4 regions of the Kitasatospora sp. NBC_01287 genome follow, and region 2 is predicted to be linked to each of the others. Evidence: riboswitches for the same ligand, from Rfam matches in the RefSeq annotation. Region 2 holds a riboswitch; each other region holds the start of a gene.
The links. Region 2 has a riboswitch for cobalamin ahead of OG455_RS11445 (cobalamin biosynthesis protein). Riboswitches for the same ligand answer to the same signal wherever they lie in the genome.

Region 1 (4,945 bases), 870 kb from region 2:
GGCCTCCTCGAAGAGCTGCCGGGACAGGTAGAGCCGGGCCTCGGGGGAGTTGATGTGCTTGTAGAGGCTCAGCACCACGTTGTTGGCGACGATCGAGTCACCGGTGGCGAAGAAGGCGACCAGGCGGCCGATCATGTGCCGCTCGCCCTCGCTGAGCTTGGCGAGGTCGGCGACGTCGGAGTGCAGGTCCACCTCCTCGACGGTCCAGGTGTTCTTGATCGCGTCGCGGTACCGGTCGTAGAAGGACGGGTAGCGCATCGGACGCAGGGTCAGTTCGAAGCCCGGGTCGAGCAGCATCTTCTGGCGGCCCTCGGGCTGGTCGAGGGGGGCGGAACTCACTGGCAGGCCTCGCAGGACTCGGGGTTCTCCAGGGAGCAGGCGATGGCGTCCTGCTCGGCCTGGCTCAGCGTGGGAGCGGGGACGCCCGCGGTGGGGCCGCTGACCGGCACGGCCGCGGGGCGGGCGGCGCCGGAGGCCGCCTGGGCGATCCGGGTGGCCGGGCGCGAGCGCAGGTAGTAGGTGGTCTTGAGACCGACCTTCCAGGCGTAGGCGTACATCGAGCTGAGCTTGCCGATGGTCGGCGCGGCCATGAAGAGGTTCAGCGACTGGCTCTGGTCCAGGTACGGCTGGCGGGCGGCGGCCAGGTCGATCAGCGCGCGCTGCGGCAGCTCCCAGGCGGTGCGGTAGCGCGAGCGCAGCTCGGCCGGCAGCCAGGAGAGCTCCTGCACCGAGCCGTTGGCCTCGCGCAGCGCGTCGCGGGTCTGCTGGTCCCAGACGCCCAGCTCCTTCAGCTCGCGCACCAGGTACGGGTTGACCTGGAGGAACTCGCCGGAGAGGGTCTCGCGCTTGAAGAGGTTGGAGACCTGCGGCTCGATGCACTCGTAGACGCCGGCGATCGAGGCGATGGTCGCGGTCGGCGCGATCGCCAGCAGCAGCGAGTTGCGCAGGCCGGTGCGGGCGATGGTGGCGCGCAGCGCCTCCCAGCGCTCGGTCCACTGCGGGGTGGCGTCGGCGAAGTGGTCGATGTGCAGCTGGCCGCGGGCCGCGCGGGTCTCGGCGTAGGCCGGGTGCTGCCCGAACTGCTCGGCGAGCTCGCTGGAGCGCTCGTAGGCGGTCAGCATGATCCGCTCGGCGATCAGCGTGGACAGCTTCTTGGCCTCGGCGGAGTCGAAGTCCAGGCCCAGCTGGAAGAAGACGTCCTGCAGGCCCATCACGCCCAGGCCCACCGGGCGCCAGCGGGAGTTGGAGGTGGCGGCTTCGCCGGTCGGGTAGAAGTTGATGTCCACCACCCGGTCCAGGAAGGTGACGGCGGTGCGCACGGTGGCGTCCAGCCGCTGCCAGTCCATGGCGGTGAGCAGGTCGGTGGCGGTCGCGCCGGCGGCCACGTGGGCGCCGAGGTTGACCGAGCCCAGGTTGCAGACCGCGGTCTCGGAGTCGTCGGTGACCTCCAGGATCTCGGTGCACAGGTTGGAGGAGTGCACCGTGCGGCCGGGCAGCGCGGTCTGGTTGGCGGCGCGGTTGGCGGCGTCCTTGAAGGTCATCCAGCCGTTGCCGGTCTGCGCCAGGGTGCGCATCATCCGGGCGTAGAGGGTCTGCGCGGGGATGCTGCGGACGGCCTTGCCGGCCTGCTCGGCCTTGAGGTACGCCTCGTCGAACTCCTCGCCCCACAGGTCGACCAGCTCGGGCACGTCGGCCGGGGAGAAGAGCGACCAGTCGGCGTTGGCGTTGACCCGGCGCATGAACTCGTCCGGGATCCAGTGCGCCAGGTTGAGGTTGTGGGTGCGGCGGGCCTCCTCGCCGGTGCTGTCGCGCAGTTCGAGGAACTCCTCGATGTCCGCGTGCCAGGTCTCCAGGTAGACGCAGGCCGCGCCCTTGCGGCGGCCGCCCTGGTTGACGGCGGCGACCGAGGAGTCCAGGGTGCGCAGGAACGGCACGATGCCGTTGGACTGGCCGTTGGTGCCGCGGATCAGGCTGCCGCGCGAGCGGATCCGGGAGTAGGACAGGCCGATGCCGCCGGCGTGCTTGGAGAGCCGGGCGATCTGCGCGTAGCGCGAGTAGATCGAGTCCAGGTTGTCCAGCGGCGAGTCCAGCAGGTAGCAGCTGGACATCTGCGGGTGCCGGGTGCCGGAGTTGAAGAGGGTCGGCGAGGAGGTCAGGTACTCCAGCCGGCTCATCAGGCGGTAGAGCTCGGCGACCTCGGCCACCGACTGCTCGTTGTCGCCCACCGCCAGGCCGCAGGCGACCCGGAGCAGGAAGTGCTGCGGGCGCTCGACCACCTTGCGGGTGATCGGGTGGCGCAGCAGGTAGCGGGACTGCACGGTGCGCAGGCCGAAGTACTCGAAGCGGTCGTCGCCCCGCTCGTCGATCAGCGCGTCCAGCGCGGCGGCGTGCTTGGCCACGAAGGCGGCGGTGACCTCGCCGATCAGGCCCTCGGCGTGGCCGACGGCGATCGAGGCGGTGAACGAGGTGGCGCCCTGGCCCACCGCCTCGTCGGCGATCTCCTGGGCCAGCAGCCGGGCGGCCAGCTTCGAGTACTGGGGGTCCTCGGCGATCATCGAAGCGGCGGCGTCCACGGCCAGCCCGCGCAGCTCGGCGAAGTCCGAGCCGGCGTGGCGGCCGCGCAGCGCGGCGGCGGCGACGTGGCCGGGGTCCACCTGGGGGAGGTCGGCGCTCTTGTCGGTGAGCAGCCGAAGCAGTGCCGCACCGGGATCGGTCTGGGTGGCATCGGCGGCGTGTCCCTGTGACGGCAGGGCAACTGAGGCGGCGACGGTCAAGGCGCTCTCTCTCCTGGGGCGGCGGCGGACTGGGGGAGGTCCGTGGCTCGCGCGCGGGGCAGGGGAGATGGGCACGCCGGTCTGCTCCGGCGCGCGCGTCGTCACCCTGGCCTGCCCGCGAGGCCGGACGGTACAGCTGTGCGTGAGAGGCCTCTGCGGGGAGGCCGGGCGGCACACCGTCGGCAGGTATTCGGACTCGCGGAAACCCCATGGGGGCAAGCGCTCACCGCTGCGGGGCAGTCCCGGACTCGCACCGGGTTCCCCTGCGTCGACAGCGAGAGTGAGCATACATGTAGTGGTGGCCGCTTCAAGCAGCACCATATGTAGTGTCGTGCGGAGTGGCGAAGCCAACACTCGATGGTGCCCGGCGTCAGCTGCTGCCGGGTGCCATCTGGACGTTGTGGTCACCCAGGTCGTCCGCCACCGAGGCCCGGCGGGAGGGGTGGACCCGGCTCAGCAGGACCAGTCGGACCCAGGGCAGGCTGTCGGTCCTGGTGGTCTGGAACTGACTGCGGAGCACCTGCGCGGTCTGCGGCGGGAGCGCCGCCAGCGGGTCGGCGGCGGGGCCGGTGGCCACCAGCCAGATCCGGTTGGTGTTCGCCGCGCAGGCGTCCGGGTCGTCGCACTCCTGGGCCGAGTAGAGGCCGATCTCGGCGGCCGACTTCTGCAGCAGGATATCCTTCGGCGCGGTGCGGACGTCGCGCAGCTCGTAGGCCATCGACATCCGCTCCTGCAGCGTCCCGCTGTAGACGATGCCGTCGCCCGGCTGCTGGTCGTGCAGCATGATCCGGGTGAGCCGGTTGTAGTCCGGCTCGCCCGCCAGGTCCTGGTGGGTCGCTCGGATCCCGGGCCAGGCCGTCCAGCCCAGTCCGGCCACCGCGGCGGCGACCAGCACCCAGCTCAGCAGCCGGCGCGGCAGCGCGGGGGCGGCGCCGCTGGTCAGCGGTCCGCCGACCCGGCACACCGCCGCGGCGGCCAGCAGGGTCCAGGCGGGCAGGGTGAAGAGCAGGTAGCGGTTGAGGAAGAGGTGCAGCCAACTCGCGGTGGCGAAGGTGACCAGGGGCGGCAGCAGCGCCCAGGCCGCGAGCAGCGCGGCGTGACGGCGGGCCGCCAGCAGCCCCAGCAGGCCCACGGCCAGCACCGCGAGCCCGACGTGCCAGGAGAGGAAGAGCGTGTCCGGGTAGGCCTTGAGATCGGCCGGCCCGGTCTTGTTCCAGGCGATCTGGGCGCTCTGCGACCGGCCCTGCAGCACCATCGGCACGGTGAGCGAGCCGCCGGCCAGCACCGCGGCGGTGAAGGCCCAGCGCGGGACCAGGTCGGCCCTGCGGGTCCTGGTCAGCACCGCGGCCAGGTGGCCGGCCAGCACCGAGAGGGTCACCAGGTGGGTCCAGCCGAGCAGCGGGATGGTCACCGCGTACCCGACCCAGCTCTTCAGCGAGGGACGGTCCAGGGCCCGGACCAGCAGGTGGGTGGAGGCGATCGCGACCAGGACCGCGAAGGCGTACGGGCGGGCCTCCTGGCCGTACCGGGTGGTGCTGGGCAGGACTGCCAGCAGCAGGCCCGCCAGCAGCCCGGTGGCGGGCGTGAAGAGCCGCCGGCCGAGCAGTGCCAGCCAGCCGGCCGCCACCGCCATGGCGATCGCGGACGGCACCCGCAGCGCGGTGGGCGAGTCGCCGAACAGGTCGATCCAGCCGTGCAGGAACAGGTAGTAGGGCAGCAGCACGATGTCCACGTTGTGGATCAGCTTGCTGAGGTCGCCGATCGACAGGGTGGACGCCCACCAGCTGGCCTGCTCGTCCCGCCACATCTGCCGCTCGCCGATGTCGTGCAGGCAGCTCGCCAGGGCGGCGGCGGCCGGCAGCGCGACCAGCAGGGCGGCGGAGAGCGGTCCGCCGGCGCGGTCGCGGCGCTCGGCCCGGCGCCTGTCCCGGCGGCTGCCCGCGGGGGGCGTGGCGGCCGGGGCCGGCCGCTGCCCGGGGACGGCCGCGAGCTCGGTGGCCGGTGCCTCGTCCAGGCTCATGGGGGAGTCTCCGCTGGGGGGTCGGGTGGCACGGCCGCGGGTCGCCGGCCTGCTGGGCGGGGTCACTGGCGGGTCCAGATCCGGTAGGTGTTGTCGCCGTACTGGGTGTGGAACGGCAGGGTCGCCACCAGGCGGTAGGCGGAACTGCCCC
Region 2 (4,945 bases):
AACCCGCGCTCGCGCAGCCAGGCCAGGTCGGCGACGGTGGCCCGGGTGCCGGGCAGCACCACCAGGTCGGCGTCGGCCAGCTCCTCGGGCCTGGTGGCCCAGCGCACCAGCACCCCGGGCTCCTGGGCCAGCGCGTCCAGGTCGGTGAAGTTGGACAGCCGCGGGAAGCGCAGCACGGCCACCCGCAGCACGTCGGCGCCGAACGGCCCGGCGGTGTCCTCGCGGTCCACCGCCGTGGTGAGGTCGAGCGAGTCCTCGGCGTCCAGCCACAGGCCCTTCAGCATCGGCAGGGTGCCGAGCACCGGACGGCCGGTCAGCTCGTGCAGCATGTCCAGGCCGGGCTTCAGCAGCCGGGCGTCGCCGCGGAACTTGTTCACCAGCCAGCCCGCCACCAGCCGCTGGTCCTCGGGCGAGAGCAGCGCCAGGGTGCCGAACATCGCGGCGAAGACGCCACCGCGGTCGATGTCGCCGACCACCACCACCGGCAGCTCGGCGGCCCGGGCCAGTCCCATGTTGGCGATGTCGCGGTCGCGCAGGTTGATCTCGGCCGGCGAGCCGGCGCCCTCGCAGACCACCACGTCGAAGCGGCGCCGCAGGTCGGCCAGGCACTCCAGCGAGCGCTCCAGCAGGTACGGCTTGCGCTCGCGGTAGTCGAGCGCGCCGACCTCGGCGACCGGCCGGCCGAGCAGCACCACCTGGCTGCGCCCGTCCGCCCCGGGCTTGAGCAGCACCGGGTTCATCGCGGCCTCGGGCTCGACCCGGGCGGCCTGCGCCTGCATCACCTGGGCCCGGCCGATCTCGGCGCCGTCCAGCGTGACCATCGAGTTGAGTGACATGTTCTGGGCCTTGAACGGGGCCACCTTGACGCCCCGGCGGACCAGCCAGCGGCAGATCCCGGCGGTGACCACGCTCTTCCCGGCGTCCGAGGTGGTGCCCGCCACCAGCAGCGCGTTGCTCATCTCCGTCGTCCCCTCCGTACGGGCACGGCGAACCGCAGCGCCACCGTCGTCCCCAGCGCGAGCAGCCCGACCCGGCGCGACAGCCGGCAGGCCCGTTCGATGTCCGCCACCGCCACCGGGCGCTGCCCGCCGCCCAGCACCGGGCGGTGCTCCACGTGCTCCCCGTACCGCAGCGTCCCGCCCAGGCGCACGCCGAGCGCGCCGGCGAAGGCGGACTCGGCCTGCCCGGCGTTCGGGCTCGGGTGCGCGCCGCCGTCCCGGCGCCAGACGCGCCAGGCCCGGCCGCGGTCCTCGGCGGCCGCCACCGTGAGCAGCGCGGTCAGCCGGGCGCCCGGCCAGCCGGCCACGTCGTCCAGTCGGGCCGCGGCCCAGCCGAACCGGCGGTACCTCGCCGACTTGTGGCCGACCATCGCGTCCAGCGTGTTGACGGCGCGGAAGGCGAGCAGGCCGGGCGCGCCCGCGAGCGCGCCCCAGACCAGGGCGTTGACCACCGCGTCGGCGGTGTTCTCTGCCACCGACTCGACCACGGCGCGGGCGATCTGCTGCTCGTCCAGTTCGCTCGGGTCGCGCCCGCACAGGTGCGGCAGCCGCTGCCTGGCGGCCGCCAGGTCGCCGGCCGACAGCGCGTCGCCGATGGTGCGGGCCTCGCGGGCCAGCGAGCTGCCGCCGAGCACCGTCCAGGTGGCGGCGGCCGTCAGCGCGGCGCTCTCCCGTCCCAGCAGCCGTCCGATCCCGGCGGCACCGCCCGCCACCGCGCCCACGCAGAGTGCGGTGTGCAGCGCGCCGGCGCCGCGGTCATCGCGCCAGAGCGCGCGCTCCAGCCGGGCGGCCGCGCGCCCGAAGAAGGCCACCGGGTGGCCGCGCCGGGGATCGCCGAAGCGGGCGTCGGCGGCATAGCCGGCCAGGGCGCCCAGGGCGTACGGCAGCGCGCGGTGGGGAACCCCCGCCATGTGTCGCGTGTCCTCACTCAGGGTCCTCGCCCTGGATCGACGTACCGGCGGCGAGAGTCTCCTGGCTTCCCCGGGTGGTAGAACGCACACCCGGGCCTTCCAACGACCCTGTGGCGGGCCGCCGTGACCGTGCGTCGGGCGTGCTCCCCGGTGACAGTGGCGGGACCGCGCCGGATTCGCACCGGCTTCCTCTACTTGCCTCCGTTTGGCCAACGGATCCCATCACGCGTGCGAAGCGGGAGTCAACCAGGCCCCGGGACTGGTTGATCACACGACGGGCCGGAGCAGCGGAACCGTTGCTACCTCCGAGTAGCGGCGCGGCCGGGGCGCCGGGCGCTGGTGAATCGTCCAAGGGCGGCCCCGGGCCCGTCGCGCGGCTTCGTGTGTTCGGCGACTGGGGGCGGGTCGACCCCGGCCCTAGCGTCGGCCCATGCGAAGAAGCCGGCCGCCGGCCCCCACCCCGGTCCCGTTCTCCCCCCGGGCCGCCCGCGCTCATCGCGTCGGTCTCGGCCTGACCCCCGAGCAGGTCGCCCAGGGCCTGGCCGCGCACGGGGTGCGGCTGCTGCCCGGCCACGTGATCGGCTGGGAGAGCGGGGAGATCCGCCCGACCGAGGAGGAGTTCATCGCGCTGGCCCGCGCGCTGTGGTGCCCGGCGGCGCAGCTGATGGGCGTGGCCCCCGACTCGCTGCGCGACTTCCGGGTGGCCCGGGAGCTCAACCAGGAGCAGACCGCGACCCGGATCGGGATGGACCCGCGCGCCTACGCCGCCGTGGAGCGGACCGGCCGCTGGACCGGCAGCGAGGAGCAGGGCGCCGCGCTGGCCGAGGTGCTCGGCCTGACGCTGCGCGACCTGGTCCGGGTGCGGGGCGCCGAGCAGGAGCTGGTGGACCGGCTGCGCCAGTGCGTGGACGGCCGCTGGCAGGCGCAGCTGAAGGCGGTCGCCGAGCTGGTGCCGGTGCACCGCGACACCCTGGGCCGGGTACTGGCGGCGCTGCGGAGCGAGTACCAGGTGAGCGGTCACTGGGGCACGGGCAGCTGGGGCCCCGCCGCCCCGGCCGCGCCCCGGCCGGCGGAGCCGGAGCAGGAGCCGGTCGACCGCTTCTGGAGCCTGCTGACCCGCGAGGACACCGGCGGCCTGCGGGTCTGAGACACCCCGGGGCGGCACTCGGGCGGCACTCGGGCGGCATCTTGGACGGCGCCCGGACGGCGGCGTTGCGGTGGCCGGGTGGCATGGCGCGCGGTGGACTGGGCAGGTCGTCTCCGACCTGCCGTCACCACTCTGGGGAGAGCCATGCGCTGGGGAACCGCCGTCGTCGCAGCCACCGCCGTCGCCGCCGCGGCGGGCGCGGCCGCCCTGCTGATCGGGCGCCGGGTCTCGGATCTGAGCCTGCGCCCCGAGCGCTCCGCGAGCGGCGAGCCGGTGGGCGAGCCCGTGCTGCGGGTGCACGAGCTCGCCGCCGGGGAGGTCACGCTGACCCGCACCGTGGCCAGTGCCAGGCGCGGCCGCTACGCGCTGGACTGGCCCGGCGGCCACGCGGTGGTCGGCAAGGTGCTGCGCACCGGCCCGCAGAGCGTCACCCGCCGCCTGGAACTCACCGCCGGCAGCCCGCTGACGGCCGGCACCGAGGTCGAGCTGAGCCCCCGGGTGCTGCGCGGCGACCCGGGCTCGGCCTGCGGCCTGGACTACATGGACGTGCTGGTCGACGGCGAGCTCGGCGCGCTGCCCGCCTGGTACGTCCCGGCGGTGCGCGGCACCTGGGTGATCGCGGTGCACGGACGGCTGGCCGACCGCCGCCAGGCCCTGCCGGTGCTGCCACTGCTCAAGCGGCTCAACCTGCCCGCGCTGGTGGTCAGCTACCGGGGCGACCAGGGGGCGCCCGCCTCGCCGGACGGGATCGGGCACTTCGGCGAGACCGAGTGGCGCGACGTCGAGGCGGCGATCCACTTCGCCAAGGAGGCCGGCGCCGGACGGATCGTGCTCTACGGCTGGTCGGTCGGTGCCGCCACCGTGCTGCGCACCGCCGCCGAGTCCGGGTACCGCCACGAGCTGGCCGGGTTGATCCTCGACTCGCCGGTGCTGGACTGGTCGGCCTCGGTGCGCGGGGTCGCGGCCCGGGCCGGGGTGCCCGGCGCGGTCGCCGGGCAGCTGGGCGCCTGGGCGGCCGAGGGGCGCACCGGGGTCGACCCGGCAGGCTTCGCCCGGCTCGCCGACGGTGCCGAGCTGGCCGTCCCCACCCTGCTGCTGCACAGCCCGCAGGACGCCGTGGCGCCGTTCGCCGCCGCCCGCCGGCTGGCCGAACTGCGCCCGGATCTGGTCAGCCTGCGCAGCATCCCCGACGCCGGGCACGCGGCGCTCTGGAACGCCGACCCGCGCGGCTACGAGGAGGCGCTGCGCCGCTACCTCACCCCGCTGCTCTGAGGTCGCCCGGCTCCCACTCCCGCGCGCGCTCGGTCACCCCTTGACCACGGTGCGTGCCCCCGTCTACTGTCGTGCACAGGTCACCACGGCGCCGCCGGGCCCGGTTTGGCCGCTCTTGCCCCGAGTCGGCCACCCCGGCCACCCCAGTCGGTCGAAGACGCGCCGAACTCGATGTGACAGAAGCCCCGTACACGGGGAAGACTGCACGGCGTGACGTCTCGGAATCCGCGCGACCGTGATGCCCCGCTCCCGCCGACCACGGGTACCGGCGCGACGGTGACCCGTCTACCCGGAACGGCCCGCCGCGCCGACAGCGTGCAGCCGGGCCGCCCCGCCGCCGCTCGCCGGCGCACCCCCAAGCCCGCCCCCGGCCGCGGCCGCCTGCCGCTGCCCGAGGGCTTCCCCGGCCCCGCCGAGCTCGCCCCGCCGGCTCGCCGGATGCTCGCCGACGCGGTGCGGATCGCCCGCTGGGCGGGCGAACTCGCCGCCGTCGACAAGCGCGGCGAACTGCTCCCCGAGGACGCCAGGGCCGCGGGCCGCGCGCTCGCCATGACGGTGGGCGCCGCCGCCAAGGCCTGGGGCCAGGCGCTGCTGGTCGGCCTGGTCGAGCCCCGGGA
Region 3 (4,945 bases), 5.1 Mb from region 2:
CGGCGGGCGGGCCGGGCTGCGGCTGACGCGATGGCAACTTCCCACCCGGGCCCAGGCGGTGTGCCCGGATCCGAACGAGCAGCTCCGCCGCCGAGCCGCTCGGCCCCGCCGAGCCCGCCAGTGCCTCTTCGACCTCGGCCAGCAGCGCGTCCACGTCGTTCAGCGCGCGCTTCAAGGCCTGGATCTGCGGGCCCTGGGCGCCGGCCTGGCGGCGGGAGCGGGCCAGGTTCTGGTACTGCTCGACGGGCAGCAGGACCATGTCGACGCCGTCGACGGTCGCCCTGCGGGGTTCCGGGGTCCGGCTCGACTATCGACCTACTCTCGCTCTGACGAGGCGTCAGCCGCCGTCTGCTGGAGGGGAGTCAGCGCAGACCGGCACGGCCGGGCAGCGGGCGCGGGCGGCCGGTGAGCACGCAGTCCCCGCAGAGGGCGCCCGCGCGGTCCGGGGCGGCCCGGTAGATCAGGCAGCAACTGCGACGGCGGAATCCGCCGCCGTCGGCCGTCGGGCCGCCGGCGCCGCGCAGGGGCGGCCGGTCGAGCAGCTGGGTGGCCAGTTCGCCTGCCCGGCCCGCGAGTTCGGGTGCTGTGCGGGCGATCGCCGAGGCCGCGCCGTTGACCGCCGAGGCGACGTTGCCCCAGAGGATGTGCGGGGAGAGCGAGTACGCGCCGGCCGCCGCCACCAGCTCGCGGATCGGCCCGTCGAGCAGGTCCCGGGCCAGCCGGTCCGCGAGCCCGACCGGGTCCCAGGGCTCGCCCGTTTCCGGCTCCTGGTCCGCGCTCGCGCTCGCGCTCGCGCCCGGGTCCTCGCCCGGGTCCCCGCCCGCGCCCCGTCCGGTGGTCCGTCGCGGCAGTGAGAGCGGGAAGGGCCCGCCCGGTACCGGCTGCCACCACGCCCGGCGCGGGTCGAACGGGAGCGCCTCGCCGGTCAGCACACCGACGGCGAAGGCCGGGGAGAGCAGCCGGGAGGCCAGCCCCAGCTGGGTCACCGAGGCGGCCACCCGCTCCTCCACCGCCGTCACCGGCTGCCCGCCGGCCGCCGCGAGGTAGCCGCGCACGGCGGTCACCCGCGCGCGCAGCACCGAGGGGTCATCCAGCAGTTCACCCAGTGCTCGCCAGGGCGCCGGCGGCGGCCCAGGGATGCCGCTCTCCTGGCGGGTCTCGAAGGCGAAGAACGGCCCGAGGGCCGCGACCCGTGCGGGCGTCGCGGCCTTCGGGTCCGGTCGCGCCGGGGCGCACCGGTGGTCCGGCTCGGTCATACCGCCCCGACCGGCTTGGCCCGGACCGGCGTGGCCTGGGACGCCGTCCGCTCCTTCGGGGCGAGCAGGCGCTCGGCCAGCGGGCCGAAGACCAGGCCGAGGACGGCCCAGAGCAGCAGTTGCGCGATCACCGAGTAGAAGCGGAACTCGAACAGCGTGTCGGCCGGGAAGCCGGGGAAGACGATGGTGCCGCCCGGGTCGGTCAGCGGCTGCGGCGTCTCGGTCGCGTGGTGTCCGAACTCACGGACGTTGTCCGACAGTTCGCCGAGCGAGGGGAGCAGCGCCATGATCACGCCGAGCACCACCGCGTAGGCCGCGCCGGCCAGCAGGGTCGCGTTCCAGTTCCCGAACCTGGCCTGCAGTCGCTTGCCCAGCCAGACCGCCGCGATCAGGAAGACGACCGAGCAGAGCACCATGGCGAGGTAGAGGTTGCCCCGGTCGCGGATCGTGTCGGGGTGCCCGATCGACGGCGGGTTCGCCGGGTACTTCACGAACGGCACGAAGTAGATGCCGAGGAAGCCGCCCAGCGCCACCAGCATGGCCAGGGTGCGCGGCCGCAGCTTGCCGACCCGGCCCAGGCAGACGGTGTACGCCACGGCGAACAGCGCGCCCATCGCCATGCCGAAGAAGACCATGCCGACACCGATGCCGATGTTGGCCTGGATGGTGCGGCTGAAGATGTCGGGGCCGGAGTCGGCCATCGGCAGCCCGGCGGCCTTGTCCAGCGTGCTCTGCGCGGCGTCGCGCGCGCTCTCGTAGCTGATCGCGGCGTCGATCTGCGGCTCGGCGAAGATCCGCGCGAAGACGAATGCGAGCAGGCCTGCCACTGCGCCGGCGAGCACGCCGCGCAGGATGAGTCTCTTTTCCATGTCCAGTTGTCCGTACTTCAGTTCGTCGGGCGTCGAGTTCGTCGGGTCCGTCGGTTTCGTCGGGCTCGTCGGGCTCGTCAGTGGCAGGGGAAGCCGAGGAAGTGCCGGGAGTCGTGGACGAACTCGTGGATGTGCATGTCCTTGCCGAAGACGGAGTAGGCGCCCTGGTCGACACCGATGAAGTAGTAGACCGCGAGGGCGATCAGCGCGGTGCCGACCAGCCAGGTCACGGCCTTCGACACCGGCAGCACCACGGGAGTGGGCAGCGCGCTGGAACTGGGCAGACTGGTGCTCACAGGTGAGTCTCCTTCAGGGGATCGTGCGTCCCGCTAGCGTGTGGAGTGCGGTGATGGCGTCGTATCTGACTGGCGCACCGCCCGGGGGCGATCCGCTTCACAGTGGCGCGACCGTGCTGGATTCCCACCAGCTTCCTTACGCCATCACTACCTGAGGCAGGGTAGGGCGCGGCCGATGCGCCGTCAATCGCGCGTCACCGGGATCACCCCCGCCGAGGTCGGCCGGCCCTGGGCCGGCACCGTATCGCCCGCTCCGCTAAGGTTAGGCAAACCTAACTTGAGTGGAGGTGTGGCATGGCTGCCACGCACACCCGTACGACGGGCGCCGACGCGGCGGAGCGGGTCCGCACGGTGCTGGCCGCCGCCGACTCGCTGGCCCTCGCCACCGAGCGCCACAGCTACGACCTGATCGGGGTGCACGCGCTCGACCCGGACGGCGGCCTGACCATGCGGGTGCCGCGGGACACCCCGCTGGCCGCCGAGCACGCCCAGGCCCCCCGCGGCGCGCTGGCCTGCGTGGTCGAGATCACCGACGTCGCGCCGGCTGCCGTGCGTGACCGGGTCCGCGCCCGGGTGACCCTGGTCGGCCGACTGCTGGCGGACGAGCGCGCGTCCGACGCGGCGGACCTCACCCTGCGCCTGGACCTCGCACACGCCACCCTGCGCACGGTCGAGGGCGGCAGCACGGTGGCGCCCGAGGCGTTCACCGCCGCCCGGCCCGATCCGCTGGCCAGGTGCGAGGCGCACCTGCTCACTCATCTGACGGATGATCACCAGGACGTGCTGGCCCTGCTCGCCGGTCTGGTCGGGACTGGGGCCGGGATCGGGGCCGGGGCCCCGCCCGGCCCGGCCCGGGCATGGCCGCTGGCACTGGACCGCCACGGCCTGACGCTGCGGTTGGAGCACCCGCACACCCGGCGCGACGTCCGGCTGCTGTTCCCGACCCCGGCGCGGACCGCCGACCAGGCCGGCGACCGGGTCCGCGCGCTGCTCGACGCCGCTCACCCCTGCCGGCACCACCACCATCACCACGGCGACCAGAACGGACCGGATGCCTCAGCCGGCAGCGGCTCCAGCGGGCCCGCCGGACGGCCGTGACGGGGGCGCCGCGCGGGCCCGTCCTCGACGTGGCCACGATCCTCCGCGCCGCGCCGCTGGCCGCCGCCCTCGCCACACCCCCGGCGCGCCCGGCGGTGGCAGTCCCGGCGGCCTGCCCGAGCACGGCGGCCTGCCCGACTCCGGCGGCCTCAGTGGCGCAGCCGGGTGAGCAATCGGTCGGCCTCGCGGCCGAGTTGGCGCAGCCCGCCGAGGGTGAGCGCTGACCGCGCCGGGGCCAGTGCCCGCAGCGGGGTGTCGAGCAGGCGCGGATCGAGGTACGGCACCCAGCCGGTGGCGCGCGGGTGGTAGCGCGGCGGGCCCAGGCAGAGCCGCTTGGTGACCACCCAGCGGGTCTCCGGACCGGTGTTCGGGCGGGTGGCGTGAAGCTGGTCGCCGGCGAAGACCAGCAGGTCGCCGGCCTCCAGCTCGACCTCCACCGGCTCACCGATCGCCTGGCCGGCCAGCAGCCGTACCCCGTCGTGCCGCAGCGGACGCCGGTACGCCTGCGGCCAGAGTGTCAGGCCGTTGTCCCGCCGCACCCGGCTGACGGCCAGCCAGAGGTTCACCGAGTTGACCGCGGTGTTGAACCAGGAGTCGGTGTGCGCCAGCGTCGGCAGCAGGAAACCGGTGTAGTCGCCCAGTTCCGCCTCCCGGCCGCGCACGGTGGCCTGCGGCGACATGATCCGCACGCCCAGGTGCGAACTCACGTACAGCCGCCGGCGCTGCGGTGGCAGGGCGCCGGCGAAGCGGAGCAGCAGCTGCTCGGCGGCCGGGCGCAAGCGGCGGTCCAACTCGTCGCGGACCGACCGGATCTGCCCCGCGTCGGCCACCAGGTGCAGCTGCTCCAGGCCTGACCGGTCCAACTTCCCGGCGGCCTGCGGCGAGACGGTGGCCGCGACCGAGGCCAGCGCCGCCCGTCGGGCCGACTCGCCCGGGGCGAGCAGGTCCAGCGCACCGCGGACCACCAGCAGCCGCCCGTCCAGCGCGTCGCGCAGGCGCAGGCCGCCGAGCGGCGCCTCGTGCAGGGTCGCCAGTGCCATGGGTCTTCCCCTCCGCCCTTCCCTCTCAGGTGGTCGGCCGGTCGGCCGGTGCGGTCGCCGGTTTGCTCGCGCGCGGCGAGAAGGAGAGCGGCATAGTCGGCAGGCCGTCCGGCAGGTGCCACCAGCCGTCCTTGTCCTCGGTCATGAACGGCAGCATCCGCCAGGCCGCGAACGGCCATTCGTGCGGGAACTCCACCCGCAGCCCGGCCGCCGCCAGGGCGCTGACGATGTCGCCGAGCGAGAGCCCCAGGCGTACTCCGTGCCCAGCCTGTTCGGCCTGCTCGGCGCGGTCATGCGGGCAGCTCGTAGACGCTGACGTGCCAGGTGCTGGTGTCGTCGAAGGGTGCCCCGGACCAGCCGCCGAAGCGCTCGCGCAGCCGCAGGCC
Region 4 (4,945 bases), 580 kb from region 2:
CAGGTGGTCGATGGCGCCGAGATCGGCGAAGAAGGCGCGCACGCTCTCCTCGTCGGTCACGTCGATGACGCCGGTGGTGATGCCGTCGATCTCCTCGGCCGTCGCGGCGAGCTTCTCGGCGGAGCGCGAGCCGACGACGACCCGCGCGCCGGCCTCGGCGGCCTGGCGGGCCACCGCGCGACCGATGCCGGAGCTGCCGCCGATCACGACGACGCGGGTGCCGGACAGGGTGGTTGAAGCCATGGGTTCATCTCCTGTGGAACAGCTGGATCAGTACGACTCGGATCGAGGGAGTCGGCGGCGTCAGCACGCTCGCCCGCTCGCTTCCGAGAGCAACTCTGGCGGCCGGCGAAGACGGTAGGCAGGCTCGATCTTGTCCTAGGTGTTTCACTCCCTGGCTGGTCCTTCCGGCCGTGGCGGGGCCTGGCGCGGCGGCCCGGGTACGGCCGAGGGCCGGACGGGAGTCCCGTCCGGCCCTCGGCCGTACCCGCGTGCGAGGCGGCGTCAGTCCTTCGGCCAGCGCTGCTCCACCTTCGCCAGCCGCCAGTACGCCAGCGCGGCCGCCCAGACCACCACGAACAGGCCCACGATGACGAAGCCCACGTTGTTGAGGTTGATGCCGGAGATCCAGCCGCTGACCGGGTCGGTCAGGTCGAGCTGCTCGTGCAGCACCCCGACCAGCTCGATGGTGCCGATCAGGAAGGCGACGGCGATGGACAGCCCGGTGATGGTGAGGTTGTAGTACACCTTGCGGACCGGGTTGGAGAACGCCCAGTGGTACGCGAAGTTCATGAAGGTGCCGTCGAGCGTGTCGAACAGGCTCATCCCGGCCGCGAAGAGCAGCGGCAGGCAGAGGATCGCGTACCAGGGCAGGCCGGAGGCGGCGCCGGAGCCGGCCATCACCATCAGCGAGACCTCGGTCGCGGTGTCGAAGCCGATCCCGAAGAGCAGCCCCACCGGGTACATCTGCCCCGGGCGGGTGATCGACTTGGTCAGCCTGCCCAGGACGCGGTTCATGAAGCCGCGGCTGTCCAGGTGCCGCTCCAGCTCGTGCTCGTCGAAGCTGCCCGCGCGCATCGCGCGGAAGACCCGCGCGATGCCGGCCATCGAGACCAGGTTGAGCGCGGCGATCAGGTAGAGGAAGCCGCCGGAGACGCTGGTGCTGACCACGCCGAGCAGCTTGTGCGCACCGGAGTTGTCGTTGGTCAGGGTGCCGACCACCTGGGCGCCGGCGGCGACCAGCCCGGCCAGCACCACCACGATGGTGGAGTGGCCGAGCGCGAACCAGAAGCCGACCGAGACCGGACGCTTGCCGTCGGCCATCAGCTTGCGGGTGGTGTTGTCGATGGCCGCGATGTGGTCGGCGTCGAAGGCGTGCCGCATGCCCAGGGTGTAGGCGGTGATGCCGAGGCCGAGCCCGAAGGCCTGGCTGCCGACGGTGTAGTGGTGCGGCGTCACCAGGGCGATCAGGATGCCGAAGGCCGCCACGTGCATGGCGATGATCACGGACATCAGGCCGCCGGTGCGCAGCCAGTCCCGGCGCTCCCAGCGCAGCGAGAGGACGGGCGCCGACGGGGACGGCGAGGAGGATGGCGACGGGGACGGGGACAGGGAAGACGCGGACGGGGCGCGGGCCGGTAGGGCCTCGGCGGTCGGCGTGGTTTCGGGCAGGGTCATCCGGGGGCAGCCTCTCCAGCACCTCGTGGACAGAGTTCGTCGTGCGGTGCCGTGGCCGGTCTCCTGGCTGACGGGTCCAACACCCCCGTACCCGGCCTTCCCGGACGCCTGACGGCATCCAGTGACCATCCGCCCTGGCGGGCGGGAGCGGTACGAGGATTCCCCGATCACAGTGGCGAGGGCCGCTCCGGACTCCTGTGGCAGGCACAGTGCACCGGTCTTCCCGAACACCACGGCGGGAACACCGTAGAGCCCGGGCGGTGATGTCCACAAGCCTGCGCAGATGCGCAGGTGTTCCGGCGTCCCGGTTTTGGACACCGCTGTCACCGGGGATGAAGATGGGTCCCATGCATCTGGTTCCCGAGGATCGGGCGCACCGGCGCGCCATCGACGAGCACACGGTCTGCGCGGCCATCGCCGGCATCGGCGAGCCCGCGGCCGTGCGCGGCTGGGCCGCGCGCTTCGCCCTGCTCGCCGAACCGGGCCGCCTGGCGCTGCTGCTGGCGATCCACCGGGCCGGGCCGATCGCGGTCTCCGACCTCGCGCTGGCCACCGGGATCAGCGAGACCGCCGTCTCCCAGACCCTGCGCCTGCTGCGGGCCTCGGGCACGGTGGCCGCCGACAAGGACGGCCGGATCGTCCGCTACCACCTGCTCGATCCCGACGTGGCGCCGCTGCTCGACCTGATCCCGCGGCTCCCGCACGACGAGCTTTCCCACGACGAGCTGTCCCACGACGAGCTTTCCCATGGCGGGCTTTCCCACGGCGAGCTGCCCCACAGTGGGCTTTCCCAAGGCGAGCTGCCCCACAAGGGCGCTCCGACCTCGCAGGGCTGACGGCCGCTCCCCCGCAGGTCCCGCTTTCCAAGGTCCTGGCCCTGGTGCTCCAAGTGCCGCTCGAAATTATCGTGGCCGATCGCCCCTGACCCACCGATCCGCACCCGGACTGTCTGACAGAACAGACCGGGGCACTCCCTCCTCGGTCGACCGTGCCCGGTCAGCCTTTCCCCTGCCAGCCCCTCCCCCGGTCAGCTCCTCCCGCCTGTCAGCCCCTCCCCTGTCAGCCCCTCCCCGGTCAGTCCCTCCCCGGTCAGCCTCGGCGCCGAGTGCCCGGGAGCAGCCGCAGGACCGGGCTCGCCAGCTGGTGGGCCAGGCCGCGGGCCACCAGCTTGCGCATGTCGGTCTTGCGCGGCTCGTTGTAGATGACGAAGTCGTCGAAGCGGTGCACCCCGGGCCGCCCGGCCACGGCCACGGTCGCGTCACGGACCGCCACCAGCTGCGCCACGGTCATTTCGGGCACCCGCTCGTCGGGCTGGTAGGTGGCACCGATCGGGTACTCGCCGCCGGGCCGGCGGCTCATCTCGACATGGCAGCCGAGCACATGGGTGACCGGGTGGGTGCCGGCGAACTCCACCATCCGCTCCACGGTCGCGCGGAAGGCGGCGTGGTCCTCCACGTAGAGGCGGCCCGGCAGCACCGTGTCACCGGTGAACAGGATCCCGCTCCAGGGGTCGTAGACGGTGATCGCCGCCCGATGGTGCCCCGGCGAGGGAAGGATCTCCAGCACCCGGCCGCCCAGGTCGAAGGTGACCGTGTCGAGCGGCCGGTCGGGCTCGAAACCGAAGAACGACCCGACGGCCTCGGCCTCGCGCGGCACCACCGTGGTCGCGGGGCGGTCGGCGAACTGGCCGTCGGCGGCCACGTGGTCGCCGTGCCCGTGGGTGTGCGCGACCACCAGCCCGTACGGCTCGCGCCGCCCACCGTGCTCGCCGTGCCCGCCGCGTTCGCCCTGCTCGCCCGGGTGGCGGTCGAGCCACTCGGCCACCAGCCGGTCGACCGTCGCGCGCAGCGGGAAGATGGTGGCGTCGGCCGTCGCGCCGGTGTCCAGCAGCAGGGCCCGGTCGTTGCCGAAGAGCAGGAAGATGAACGGGGCCTCGTAGTTGACCGCCATGCTCTGCCGCAGGATGACGGTGTGCTCATCGTACTGGTGGACCTGGAGCGGCGGGCCGCCACCGCGCCGGGACGCGGTGCCGTGGATCCAGTCGACCGCCAGGGAGCCGGCGCCGGGAGCCCCGGTCACGAAGTCGATCGGGCCGTCAGTCGTCGGTCGCATGCTCGTTCTCCCGCGCTTCGAGGTCGGGCAGCGGAGTCGCCGCCATGAAGTACCGCACGTGGTGCTGTCCGGGGCCCGGCCGCCCGGCCGCCGCGCCCGCCCTGGCGATGTAGGGCGCGAGCAGCGCCTGCCACTGGTCGGCGAGCTCGGCGGCCTCGGCGGCGGAGAGCACCGCCACGGCGGCCAGCAGGGCCGCCGCGGGCGGCCCGTCGGCGCCCGGGACGCCCGCAGCCCCACCGCCGCCGCTCCCCCCGCCATCGGGCGGGCCGGGGCGCCGCTCCTCGCGGGCCGCGTGGTCGAGGATCGCCTGCATCTCCCGCTCCACCACGAGCCGTTCGAGCTGCCGCTTGAGCACCCGGTCACCGCCCGCCCCGACCCGCACGGTCGGTGGCACCTCGGGCACCCGCCACTGGCGCTCACGCCGGTCGCGCCCTGGGCCGGCCTCCTCCACGAACCCGTACTTGGCGAGTTGGCGGAGGTGGAAGGAGCAGTTCGCCTGCGGGACCCCGAGGACCCGCCCGCAGCGCGCGGCCGTCGCGGGGCCGCCCGTGGCCAGCAGCTCCATCAGATCGAGGCGGAGCGGGTGGGCCAGGGCCCGGATCGCCTTGGGATCGCTGATCTCCATATGTCAAAGAGTACTTTGGGATCCGGAGATGTCAACGTCTTCTTTGGCTTCTCCTCGGCGGTGGAATCCCCCGGCACGGCGGCGGGCGACCCGCGTACGCTCCCGCCATGAACGAGGACGGGACCGGCGCGGCCGGTATGGCCGGGCCCTGGACGGACGAGGCCGGGATAAGCGCGACCGGCGCCGGGACGGACGCGCGGTCGCTCTACCACGCGCTGCGGGAGTACGAGGGCGGCGACGCCTGGCGGGCGGTGGTCGCGCCGTGGCTCGCCGGCACCGGGACGGCGTACCGGACGGAGCTGGCGGCTGCCGCCACCCGCCGGCCGTGGTGGACGGGGCCGGGGCGCGACGCGGACAGCAGCGTCCTCGAACACGAGCTCTACGCACTCGGGCGGGTCAGCGACCTGCTGCTGCTCGACTTCCAGCCCGATCCCGACGGCGTCGCCGACCAGCCCTGGGCGCGCGGGCCCGGCCTGAGCCCGGCCGAGTACGTGCGCCTCTTCAGCGCGCTGGGCATGACGCCCTTCGAGG

Region 1: it holds a riboswitch for cobalamin, as region 2 does, so the genes downstream of both, OG455_RS15125 (ribonucleoside-diphosphate reductase subunit alpha) here and OG455_RS11445 (cobalamin biosynthesis protein) in region 2, are expected to answer to the same signal.
Region 3: it holds a riboswitch for cobalamin, as region 2 does, so the genes downstream of both, OG455_RS33510 (CbtB-domain containing protein) here and OG455_RS11445 (cobalamin biosynthesis protein) in region 2, are expected to answer to the same signal.
Region 4: it holds a riboswitch for cobalamin, as region 2 does, so the genes downstream of both, OG455_RS09135 (HoxN/HupN/NixA family nickel/cobalt transporter) here and OG455_RS11445 (cobalamin biosynthesis protein) in region 2, are expected to answer to the same signal.

Annotation. Positions count from the first base shown of each region.
Region 1 covers NZ_JAPEPB010000001.1:3,614,383-3,619,327, reverse strand. The annotation lists gene OG455_RS15130 (ribonucleotide-diphosphate reductase subunit beta) at 1-297, opposite strand, end outside; gene OG455_RS15125 (ribonucleoside-diphosphate reductase subunit alpha) at 336-2,750, opposite strand; cobalamin riboswitch at 2,938-3,068, opposite strand; gene OG455_RS15120 (glycosyltransferase family 39 protein) at 3,145-4,794, opposite strand; gene OG455_RS15115 (glycosyltransferase family 39 protein) at 4,857-4,945, opposite strand, start outside.
Region 2 covers NZ_JAPEPB010000001.1:2,747,621-2,752,565, reverse strand. The annotation lists gene OG455_RS11450 (cobyric acid synthase) at 1-959, opposite strand, end outside; gene OG455_RS11445 (cobalamin biosynthesis protein) at 956-1,909, opposite strand; cobalamin riboswitch at 1,964-2,102, opposite strand; gene OG455_RS11440 (helix-turn-helix transcriptional regulator) at 2,340-3,056, shown strand; gene OG455_RS11435 (alpha/beta hydrolase) at 3,201-4,328, shown strand; gene OG455_RS11430 (hypothetical protein) at 4,605-4,945, shown strand, end outside.
Region 3 covers NZ_JAPEPB010000001.1:7,823,468-7,828,412, forward strand. The annotation lists gene OG455_RS33495 (hypothetical protein) at 1-259, opposite strand, end outside; gene OG455_RS33500 ((2Fe-2S)-binding protein) at 363-1,256, opposite strand; gene OG455_RS33505 (CbtA family protein) at 1,253-2,125, opposite strand; gene OG455_RS33510 (CbtB-domain containing protein) at 2,203-2,367, opposite strand; cobalamin riboswitch at 2,459-2,582, opposite strand; gene OG455_RS33515 (DUF2470 domain-containing protein) at 2,716-3,519, shown strand; gene OG455_RS33520 (phytanoyl-CoA dioxygenase family protein) at 3,669-4,559, opposite strand; gene OG455_RS33525 (class I SAM-dependent methyltransferase) at 4,850-4,945, opposite strand, start outside.
Region 4 covers NZ_JAPEPB010000001.1:2,169,653-2,174,597, forward strand. The annotation lists gene OG455_RS09130 (SDR family oxidoreductase) at 1-243, opposite strand, end outside; gene OG455_RS09135 (HoxN/HupN/NixA family nickel/cobalt transporter) at 505-1,677, opposite strand; cobalamin riboswitch at 1,713-1,927, opposite strand; gene OG455_RS09140 (metalloregulator ArsR/SmtB family transcription factor) at 2,025-2,513, shown strand; gene OG455_RS09145 (MBL fold metallo-hydrolase) at 2,767-3,789, opposite strand; gene OG455_RS09150 (helix-turn-helix domain-containing protein) at 3,773-4,414, opposite strand; gene OG455_RS09155 (hypothetical protein) at 4,522-4,945, shown strand, end outside.